2 regions of the Gordonia sp. NPDC003422 genome follow, and region 1 is predicted to be linked to the other one. Evidence: predicted binding sites of a transcription regulator. Region 1 holds the regulator's gene; the other holds the start of a gene.
What was found. Region 1 encodes HspR, which represses chaperone genes until heat shock. Its sites were predicted from a motif close to ANNTGAGTNNNNNNNACTCANNT; they were not measured.

Region 1 (4,420 bases):
AGCCGAACTCGGCGGGGTCGAACCCGAGCGCGAGGGCGACATGCCCATCACCGTCACCGACAAGCGGGTCATCGACCCGGACACGGGGGAGGTGCGCCCGGGTACCCACCCGGCGGCCGAACCCGACGCGGCCGACGCGCGGGTGGCAGAACTGACCGCGGACCTGCAACGGGAACGCGCGCAGTTCGCCAACTTCAAGCGGCGTGCGGCGGAGGAGAAGCAGGGATCGGTTGCCTACGGCAAGCAGATCCTGATCGACAAGCTGCTCCCCGTCCTCGACGACCTCGACCGTGCGCGTGAGCACGGCGATCTCGAGAGCGGTCCGTTGCGTGCGGTCGCCGACAAGCTCGTCGGTGCCCTCACCGCGGAGGGCCTCGCCCGCTTCGGCGAGCCCGGCGACGAGTTCAACCCGGAACTGCACGAGGCCGTCCAGCACGACGGCGACGGCGCACACCCGGTACTCGGGGCCGTGTACCGCTGCGGTTACCGACTGGGCGACAAGGTGATCCGCACCGCGATGGTCACGGTCACCGATCCGGCAGAAACCGCCGCACCCTGAGGGTCAACGTTCCCTGAGGTGCGAGGAGCGCTAGCGACGAGCCTCGAAGGGCTTGGTGAGACAATGTCGCCAGCCCCTTCGAGGCTCGCAGGCTCGCACCTCAGGGAGCGGGGCTTACGGCTCAGAAAGTGGATTGCTTCACAATTTCATTGACAGACCAGACAACAGAACATCAAAGGAGGTGACGTCTGGTGGCTCCACAACGCGAATGGTTGGAACACGACTTCTACCAGGACCTCGGCGTTGCTTCTGACGCTTCGGCCGACGAGATCAAGAAGGCTTATCGGAAGCTCGCCCGCGAGCTGCATCCGGACGCCAACCCGGGGGACAGCGCGGCCGAGGAACGCTTCAAGCGCGTATCCGAGGCCCACAGCGTGCTCTCCGATCCCGCGAAGCGTAAGGAGTACGACGAGACCCGCGCCATGTTCGCGGGCGGTCGATTCCGCGGCGGCGGCAACGGTTTTCCGGGCGGCTTCGGCGGCGGCACAAACTACAACACGTCGGGCGGCGGGGCCGACTTCAACATCGGCGACCTGTTCGGCAGCGGTGCCGAGGCCGGTGGTGGCTCGGGTGGATTCAGTGACCTTTTCGAGGGCCTGTTCAACCGTGGCGGCGGCGGTCAGCGAACCTCGACCGCAAGCCGGCCACGCCGCGGCAACGACCTCGAAACCGAGACGTCGCTGTCGTTCAAGGACGCCGCACTCGGTACCACCGTCCAGCTTCGGGTGACCAGCCCATCGCCGTGCACCACGTGTCACGGCAGTGGCGCCAAGCCGGGCACCAGCCCGCGAGTGTGCCCGAGCTGCAACGGTTCCGGGTTCATCAGCCGCAACCAGGGCGCGTTCGGATTCAGCGAACCCTGCCAGGATTGTCAGGGCACCGGAAGCCGCATCGACGATCCGTGCACCGACTGCGACGGCAGCGGCGTCAAGGTCCGCGCCCGCACGATCAACGTCCGCATTCCCGCGGGAGTCGAAGACGGGCAACGCATCCGGCTTGCCGGACAGGGTGAGGCCGGACGACGCGGCGCGCCGTCGGGCGACCTCTACGTGGTCGTCCACGTGACCGCCGACAAGGTGTTCACGCGCAGTGGCAACGACCTCAAGGTGCAGTTGCCGGTGAGCATCTCCGAACTCGTGCTCGGGGCGACGGTGTCGGTGCCGACCCTCGAGGGGTCGGTCGGGGTCAAGATCCCGGCCAACACCACCGACGGCCGCACGCTGCGAGTGCGTGGTCGGGGCGTGCCGAAGCGTTCGGGTGGGGCAGGCGATCTGCTGGTGACCGTCAAGGTCGCGGTGCCGCCCAAGCTCGACGACGACGCCACCGAGGCCATGCGCCGCTATGCCGAGGCCGAACGCGCGAGCGGATTCGATCCGCGCGCCGGGTGGGGGCGATGATGATGGCGTCCCGTGACTTCGACGAGTCGGCGACGTTCCTGATCTCCGTGGCCGCCGAGCTGGCCGGTATGCATGCGCAGACCCTGCGCACATACGACCGGCTCGGCCTGGTCACCCCCCAACGCACGAGCGGCGGCGGCCGGCGCTACTCCACCCGCGACGTCGAACTGCTGCGCGAGATCCAGCGACTCTCCCAGGAGGAGGGTGTCAACCTCGCCGGCATCAAACGGATCATCGATCTGGAGAATCAGGTCGATGCGCTGAGCCAGCGGGTGCGTGAACTCGGCGACGAACTGCAGCAGGCCCGCGGCCGACGCGGCGGCGAACTCGTCCCGGTGCCGCGCACCAGCGCGCTGGTGGTGTGGCAGCCGCGTAACAGGCGTCCCAAGAGTTAACCCCGATCGGCCCCGGCAGCCGAGGACCCGGGACCTGCCGTTATCCTGTCTGGTCAAGGATCGACGTGAGAGGTAGTGCCCGGTGGCCGAGATGACCGATACCGTGCTCGGTATCTCCGTCGTCGACGACCAGATCGCCTCTGTCGTCCGCGACGGGGACGGCCGTGTCGTCGCCAGCAACCTCGTCGACCTGCCGGATTCGGCGACGTCGTCGCAGGTGGAGTCGGCGATCGAAGAACTCGTGACCTCGGTCCCGATGGACTTCCAGCACATCGGTCTCGCGGTCGCCGACGACTCCCTGCGCGAGCATCTCAACAGCGCATTCGCTCCGACCGCCGGCACTCCCGACTGGCACTCGAAGATCGGGGTGACCGATTTCCCGACCGCCCTGGCGGAGGTCGCCCGAGCGCAGGCGACGCGTCCCGGCGTGGTCGCGGTGGTCGACCTCGGAACCAACGCCGCCCCCTCGGTCGGGGCCACCACGGTCACCGTCGACGTCGCGACCGGACGTCTCGTCGGGGTCGGGCAATTCGATCGAGGTGAGTGCGGACCGGTCACCGAGCATGAGGGTGCCTCCGCGTTGGCCGACGCCATCACCGAGATGCCCGGCGGCGACAAGCTCACCTCGGTGATCTGCACCGGACCTGGTGCCGAGACCCCGGGCGTCGCGCCCGCCTTCGAGTACGCCGTCCAGCGTCCCGTGACGATCGCCGACCAGCCTTCCCTCGCGTCGGCCATCAGCTCCGCCGAGTTGGCCCGCGTCGCCGAGGCACCGACGATGCTGACCAGATCGGCGCCCGCATCATCGGGCCGACGCTGGTGGTTCATCGGCGCAGCAATCGGCGCTGCGATCGTCCTGGGTGCCCTTGCCATCACCGCGGTGCTCGCCGCCGACGGAGAACTCCGCGAGACCAGTCCGAGCACCATCACCTCCACCGTCACCACCCCCGGACCGGGCAGGACGGTGACCAAGACCGAGGCCGCCGACACCGTCGTCGAGACGGAAACCCGGACCGTCACCCAGACCACCACACCGCGGCCCGTCACCCGGACGAGGACGATCACCGAGACACCACCCGCGGAGACGACGACGGAGACGGAGACCGTCACCGAGACGGTCAACCCCAACCCCTACGACCCCAACGCCCAGAACTGAGACTTCTCAGATCACCGGATCGTATTGGATGCGGCTCGCGGGCACCCCGGCGATGATCAGCTTGCGCCGCGTCGCCTCCACCATCTGCGGCGACCCCGCGACCAGAACCTGATGGTCGTCCCACGATCCTTGTCCGACGACGACGTCACCGAGTCGCCCGATCAGGTGCGGCATCCCCAGATCTTCGGGTGACGGGAGCGAGCTCAGCCACCAAGGGTCGGTCGTCTCCTCGGTCACCGCGGTCACCTGCAGCCACGGATTGGTGGTGGCGATGCGTCGCAGCACGGCGAGGTCGTAGAGCTCACCGGGGTAGCGCATGCCGTAGAAAATGTGTGTGCGGGGCGAATCCGCGCGTTTGGACATCTCGATGATCAGCGCGCGAAGTGGTGCCAGCCCGGTGCCACCGGCGACCATCAGTACGTCGCGGTCGGGGTCGACGTGCAGCGTGCCGTGTCCCTGCGCCAGATGCCAGACATCCCCGACGCGGGTGTCGGCGACGATGGTCGGGCTCACCGTGCCGCCCTTGATGGCCCGGACATGGAACTCGAGTTCGCCGTCCGGATTCGGCGGGATCGCCGACGACAGATTCCGCCACGCCTTGGGCCACTGCGGGATCTGCACCTCGACGTACTGGCCGGCGTGAAAATGCAGCGGGGCGTCGGCCACCAGGCGGACGACGGCGAGGTCGCGGGATATCCGGTACTTCTCGGCGACGGTGGCAGTCCAGGTCGCCGGCTGTGTCGCGGTTTCGGCGGCGCCACGCATGACGCCGGTCAGCAGCATCGTCGCCTGCGCGACGACGTCGGCGGTGTCGGTGTCCCAATACCCGTCCATCAACTCGGCGAACTCACCCATGAGCGCGAGGTACATGACGCGGTAATGCTCGGGTTCGACGCCGAACTTCCGATGGTCG
Region 2 (4,420 bases), on a different contig from region 1:
CGACGCAGCCGCGTAGACGACATTCGTTTGCGCGAGCGGCGGTGTGCGGAAAAGCGAACCAGGCAACGGAGGGCACTACTGAAAACGGGCCCCTGACGGCACTCCTCCGAGATTGTCCCGGAAGGCACCCGTCAGGGGCCCGTTTTCAGTCACTCTCAGATCAGCCGAGCACCAACGACTCTCCGTCGGCACCGACGTTCACCGGCACCACGTCGCCGTCGCGGATGTCACCGGCCAGCAACGCCTTGGCGAGGCTGTCGCCGATGGCCTGCTGCACCAGCCGCCGTAGTGGGCGTGCACCGTAGAGCGGATCGAATCCGCGCTCGGCCAGCCATTCCTTGGCCTTGGGCGTCACTTCCAGTTCCAGTCGACGCTGGGCGAGGCGCTTGGCCAACTGCCGCAGCTGAATGTCGACGATGGAGACCAGTTCCTCGGGGCTCAGCGCGTCGAAGACGATGACGTCGTCGAGGCGGTTGATGAACTCCGGCTTGAACCGCGCGCGCACCGCCGCCATCACCTGGTCCTTGTCACCGCCGGCGCCCAGGTTGGACGTCAGGATGAGGATGGTGTTGCGGAAGTCCACGGTGCGGCCCTGACCGTCGGTCAGCCGACCCTCGTCGAGTACCTGCAGCAGCACGTCGAACACGTCCGGGTGGGCCTTCTCGATCTCGTCGAACAGGACCACCGTGTACGGGCGACGCCGCACCGCCTCGGTCAGCTGACCGCCGGCCTCGTAGCCGACGTAGCCGGGAGGGGCACCGACAAGCCTTGCCACACTGTGCTTCTCGCCGTACTCGCTCATGTCGATGCGAACCATGGCGCGTTCGTCGTCGAACAGGAACTCCGCCAGCGCCTTGGCCAGCTCGGTCTTGCCGACACCGGTCGGGCCGAGGAACATGAACGATCCCAGCGGCCGGTTCGGGTCGGCGACACCGGCCCGCGCACGACGCACGGCGTCGGACACGGCGACCACGGCGTCCTTCTGTCCGATGACGCGATGGCCCAGTTCGTCCTCCATGCGCAGCAGCTTGGCGGTCTCGCCTTCGAGCATCCGGCCGGCGGGGATTCCGGTCCACGCCGACACGACCTGAGCCACGTCGTCGGGTCCGACCTCCTCCTGCAGCATCACGTCTTCGCTCGGGTCGGTGCCGGTCTTCTCGATCGCGGCCTCGAGTTCCTTCTCCAAGCCGGGGATCGTTCCGTACCGCAACTCGGCCGCACGTCCCAGATCGCCGCCACGTTCGGCCCGATCCGCCTCTCCACGAAGCCGTTCCAGCTCCTCCTTGGTGTCGCGGACCGCGTCGATGGCGGTCTTCTCCGACTGCCAGCGGGCGCTCAGTTCGTTGAGCTTCTCCTTCTGGTCGGCCAGTTCCTGACGCAGCTTGTCGAGCCGCTCCTTGGAGGCCGCATCCGTTTCCTTCTGCAGCGCAACCTCTTCGACCTCCAGACGGCGGACGATTCGCTCGACCTCGTCGATCTCGACGGGGCGCGAGTCGATCTCCATCCGCAGCCGCGACGCGGCCTCGTCAACGAGGTCGATGGCCTTGTCGGGCAGGAAGCGGGAGGTGATGTAGCGATCGGAAAGCGTTGCGGCAGCAACCAATGCGGAGTCGGTGATGCGTACACCGTGGTGCACCTCGTAGCGTTCCTTCAGTCCGCGCAGGATGCCGATGGCGTCCTCGACCGACGGTTCGCCCACGTACACCTGCTGGAAACGACGTTCGAGTGCCGCGTCCTTCTCGATGTACTTGCGGTACTCCTCGAGGGTGGTCGCACCGACCAGCCGCAGCTCACCGCGGGCGAGCATCGGCTTGATCATGTTGCCGGCATCCATCGCGGAATCGCCTGTCGCACCGGCACCCACGATGGTGTGCAGCTCGTCGATGAAGGTGATGACCTGGCCGGCCGACCCCTTGATCTCGTCGAGCACGGCCTTGAGCCGCTCCTCGAATTCGCCGCGGTACTTGGCACCGGCGACCATCGAACCCAGATCCAGGGAGATGACCGTCTTGTTGCGCAACGACTCCGGCACATCGCCTTCGACGATCCGCTGGGCCAGGCCCTCCACGATCGCGGTCTTGCCGACGCCGGGCTCACCGATGAGCACCGGGTTGTTCTTGGTACGACGACTCAGCACCTGCACGACGCGTCGGATCTCGGTGTCGCGACCGATGACCGGGTCGAGCTTGCCCTCGCGAGCAGCCGCGGTCAGGTCGGTGGAGTACTTCTCCAGCGCCTGATACGTCGACTCCGGGTCCTCGGAAGTGACCCGCGCGGTTCCGCGCACGGCGACAAACGCCTCGCGAAGCGCCTGGGGCGTCGCGCCGACGTTGTGCAGCAGTTTGGCGACGTCGGAGTCGCCGGTCGCCAGACCGACCAGGATGTGTTCGGTCGAGACGTACTCGTCGTCGAGTTCCCCGGCAAGCTGCTGCGCTGCCGAGATCGCCGCGATCGACTCGCGGGAGAGTTGAGGCTGCGCGCTCGCGCTGGACACCGTCGGAGCACGATCGACCATCGCCTGGGCTTGGCTACGAACGCTCGACGGGTCCACGCCCACCGCTTTGAGCAGCGGCGACGCGATGCCGTCGGACTGATCGAGCAGCGCCACCAGGATGTGGGCCGGTCGCACGTCGGGGTTTCCTGCGCTTGCCGCCGCCTGCACAGCAGCACTCAACGCTTGCTGTGTCTTGGTGGTGGGGGTGAAGCTGTCCACTCGCGTGCACCTTTCTCTTTAGTCCAACAGGCTCAAGTATGAGCCATCCGAAGGGTGCAACGCCATCAAAGTTGAGTACATTCCGCTCAAGTCCGACAATAGTGTGATCTAGATCACTTCATACGGTGTATGCTCAGCGAGTCATTTGTTGCGCGCCGCCGACGAACCCCTGGTGAGAATCGCGGGCCCGGATCAGCGACGACTGACTTCGGGGAGGTTGCCATGCTGCATCCTGAATCGCGAAGAGCCCACGCCCTGAGTTCGCGCGGGACGTTCCGATTGCGGATAGTGGTCGGCCTCGCCATCGCGTCGCTTGCCCTCACCTTCGGAGTGCACGCGCCGGCCGACGCGGCGCCGCCCCCCACGCTGTGGCTGTGCAGTTCGGCGATGACCGCCGACCCGTGCGACCTGCCGCAGGACACCACCGATCTGCTAACCGGACGCGTAACCAACCCACTACCGGTCACCGCTGCCCAACGGTCGGTGGATTGTTTCTACGTCTATGGGACGGCGACCAACACGTTGTCCCTCAACGCCCCACTGGTTGCCGCTCCGGAAATCAAGTCTGGAGCGGAGCTCCAGTCGGCCCGGTTCAACAGCATGTGTCGGATCTTTGCTCCGGTCTACCGGCAGATCTCGCTGCCGGGCCTCGTGGCAGTGAATCTCGGCGCTACCACCGAACCAGTGGCAATCGCCTACCGCGACGTACTCGCCGCGTGGAACAACTACCTCACCCACGCGAACATGGGTCGCGGCGTGGTCTTCATCGGCCATTCCCAGGGCACGTTCCTGCTTCGCAAACTGATTCGCGAACAAGTCGATCCCAATCCTGTGGTGCGTGCACGCCTCGCCGGCGCCATCCTGTTGGGCGGAAACGTGAAGACCGCGCCCGGGAGGACGGTCGGTGGCGACTTCAACAACATCCCCATCTGCACCCGGCACGGTCAATACGGATGTGTCACCGCGTATTCCACGAATATCGTCTATCCGCCACTGTCCTTGCTCGGCAATAGCTCGCTCGATATCGTCTCGCTGCGTTTCGGATTGCCGATGGGGCCGAACTATCAGGTGGCCTGCACCGATCCGGCCGTGCTGAGTGGAAGCCGCAGGCCGGTCGGCATCACCGTGCCCAGCAAGCCGTATGCGCCGGGCGCCATCGCAATCGCGCTGGGCTATACGACTTTTCCCGAGGCATGGCCGACGTCGTCATCGACCTGGACGATCGGACGCGGTCGCGGCGTCGGCCGCTGCGAAGAAGTGAACGGCTACCGGCAGTATCACATTCGCATGGTTGTGCCCCAACAGATCAACGAGGCACCGCTTTTCGACTTGCATGCGCTCGACATCAACTTCGGATTGGATCGCCTGGTCGCCATCGCCTCTCAACAGGCCGCGAGCTGGCACGCGCACTCTCACTGACCCTCTTCAACCGTGAGCGTGTCGACGACGACGTCTCCCAGCCACGCCTCCAATTGCTCAAGGCTCCAACCGCATCGGCGTACCAGGCGGTCGGCGACTTCGATTGATGTTGCGGTCCAGAGGATGTCGGTCGCAGTGGTGGGCGTCAGGGTGTCGGGCAGACCGAAGCGGTCGGCGATGTGCCTGACCACGGATGCGTTGCCGGTGCGGCGTTCCCGTTCGATCGTGTCGACGAACTCCGTCAGTGCCCGGTCGGCACCCGGCCCCTCACCGAGAAGGACACCGAGC

Region 2: a site for HspR is predicted at 2,783-2,805, ahead of clpB (ATP-dependent chaperone ClpB). Genes of this name have one in related genera too.

Annotation. Positions count from the first base shown of each region.
Region 1 is NZ_JBSFQL010000018.1:16,713-21,132, forward strand. Features, by position in the region: gene grpE (nucleotide exchange factor GrpE) at 1-559, shown strand, start outside; gene dnaJ (molecular chaperone DnaJ) at 751-1,956, shown strand; gene ACWDTF_RS15870 (heat shock protein transcriptional repressor HspR) at 1,959-2,351, shown strand; gene ACWDTF_RS15875 (hypothetical protein) at 2,443-3,507, shown strand; gene ACWDTF_RS15880 (FAD-binding oxidoreductase) at 3,514-4,420, opposite strand, start outside.
Region 2 is NZ_JBSFQL010000017.1:61,964-66,383, reverse strand. Features, by position in the region: gene sigK (ECF RNA polymerase sigma factor SigK) at 1-16, shown strand, start outside; gene clpB (ATP-dependent chaperone ClpB) at 161-2,713, opposite strand; gene ACWDTF_RS15485 (DUF3089 domain-containing protein) at 2,936-4,132, shown strand; gene ACWDTF_RS15480 (TetR/AcrR family transcriptional regulator) at 4,126-4,420, opposite strand, start outside.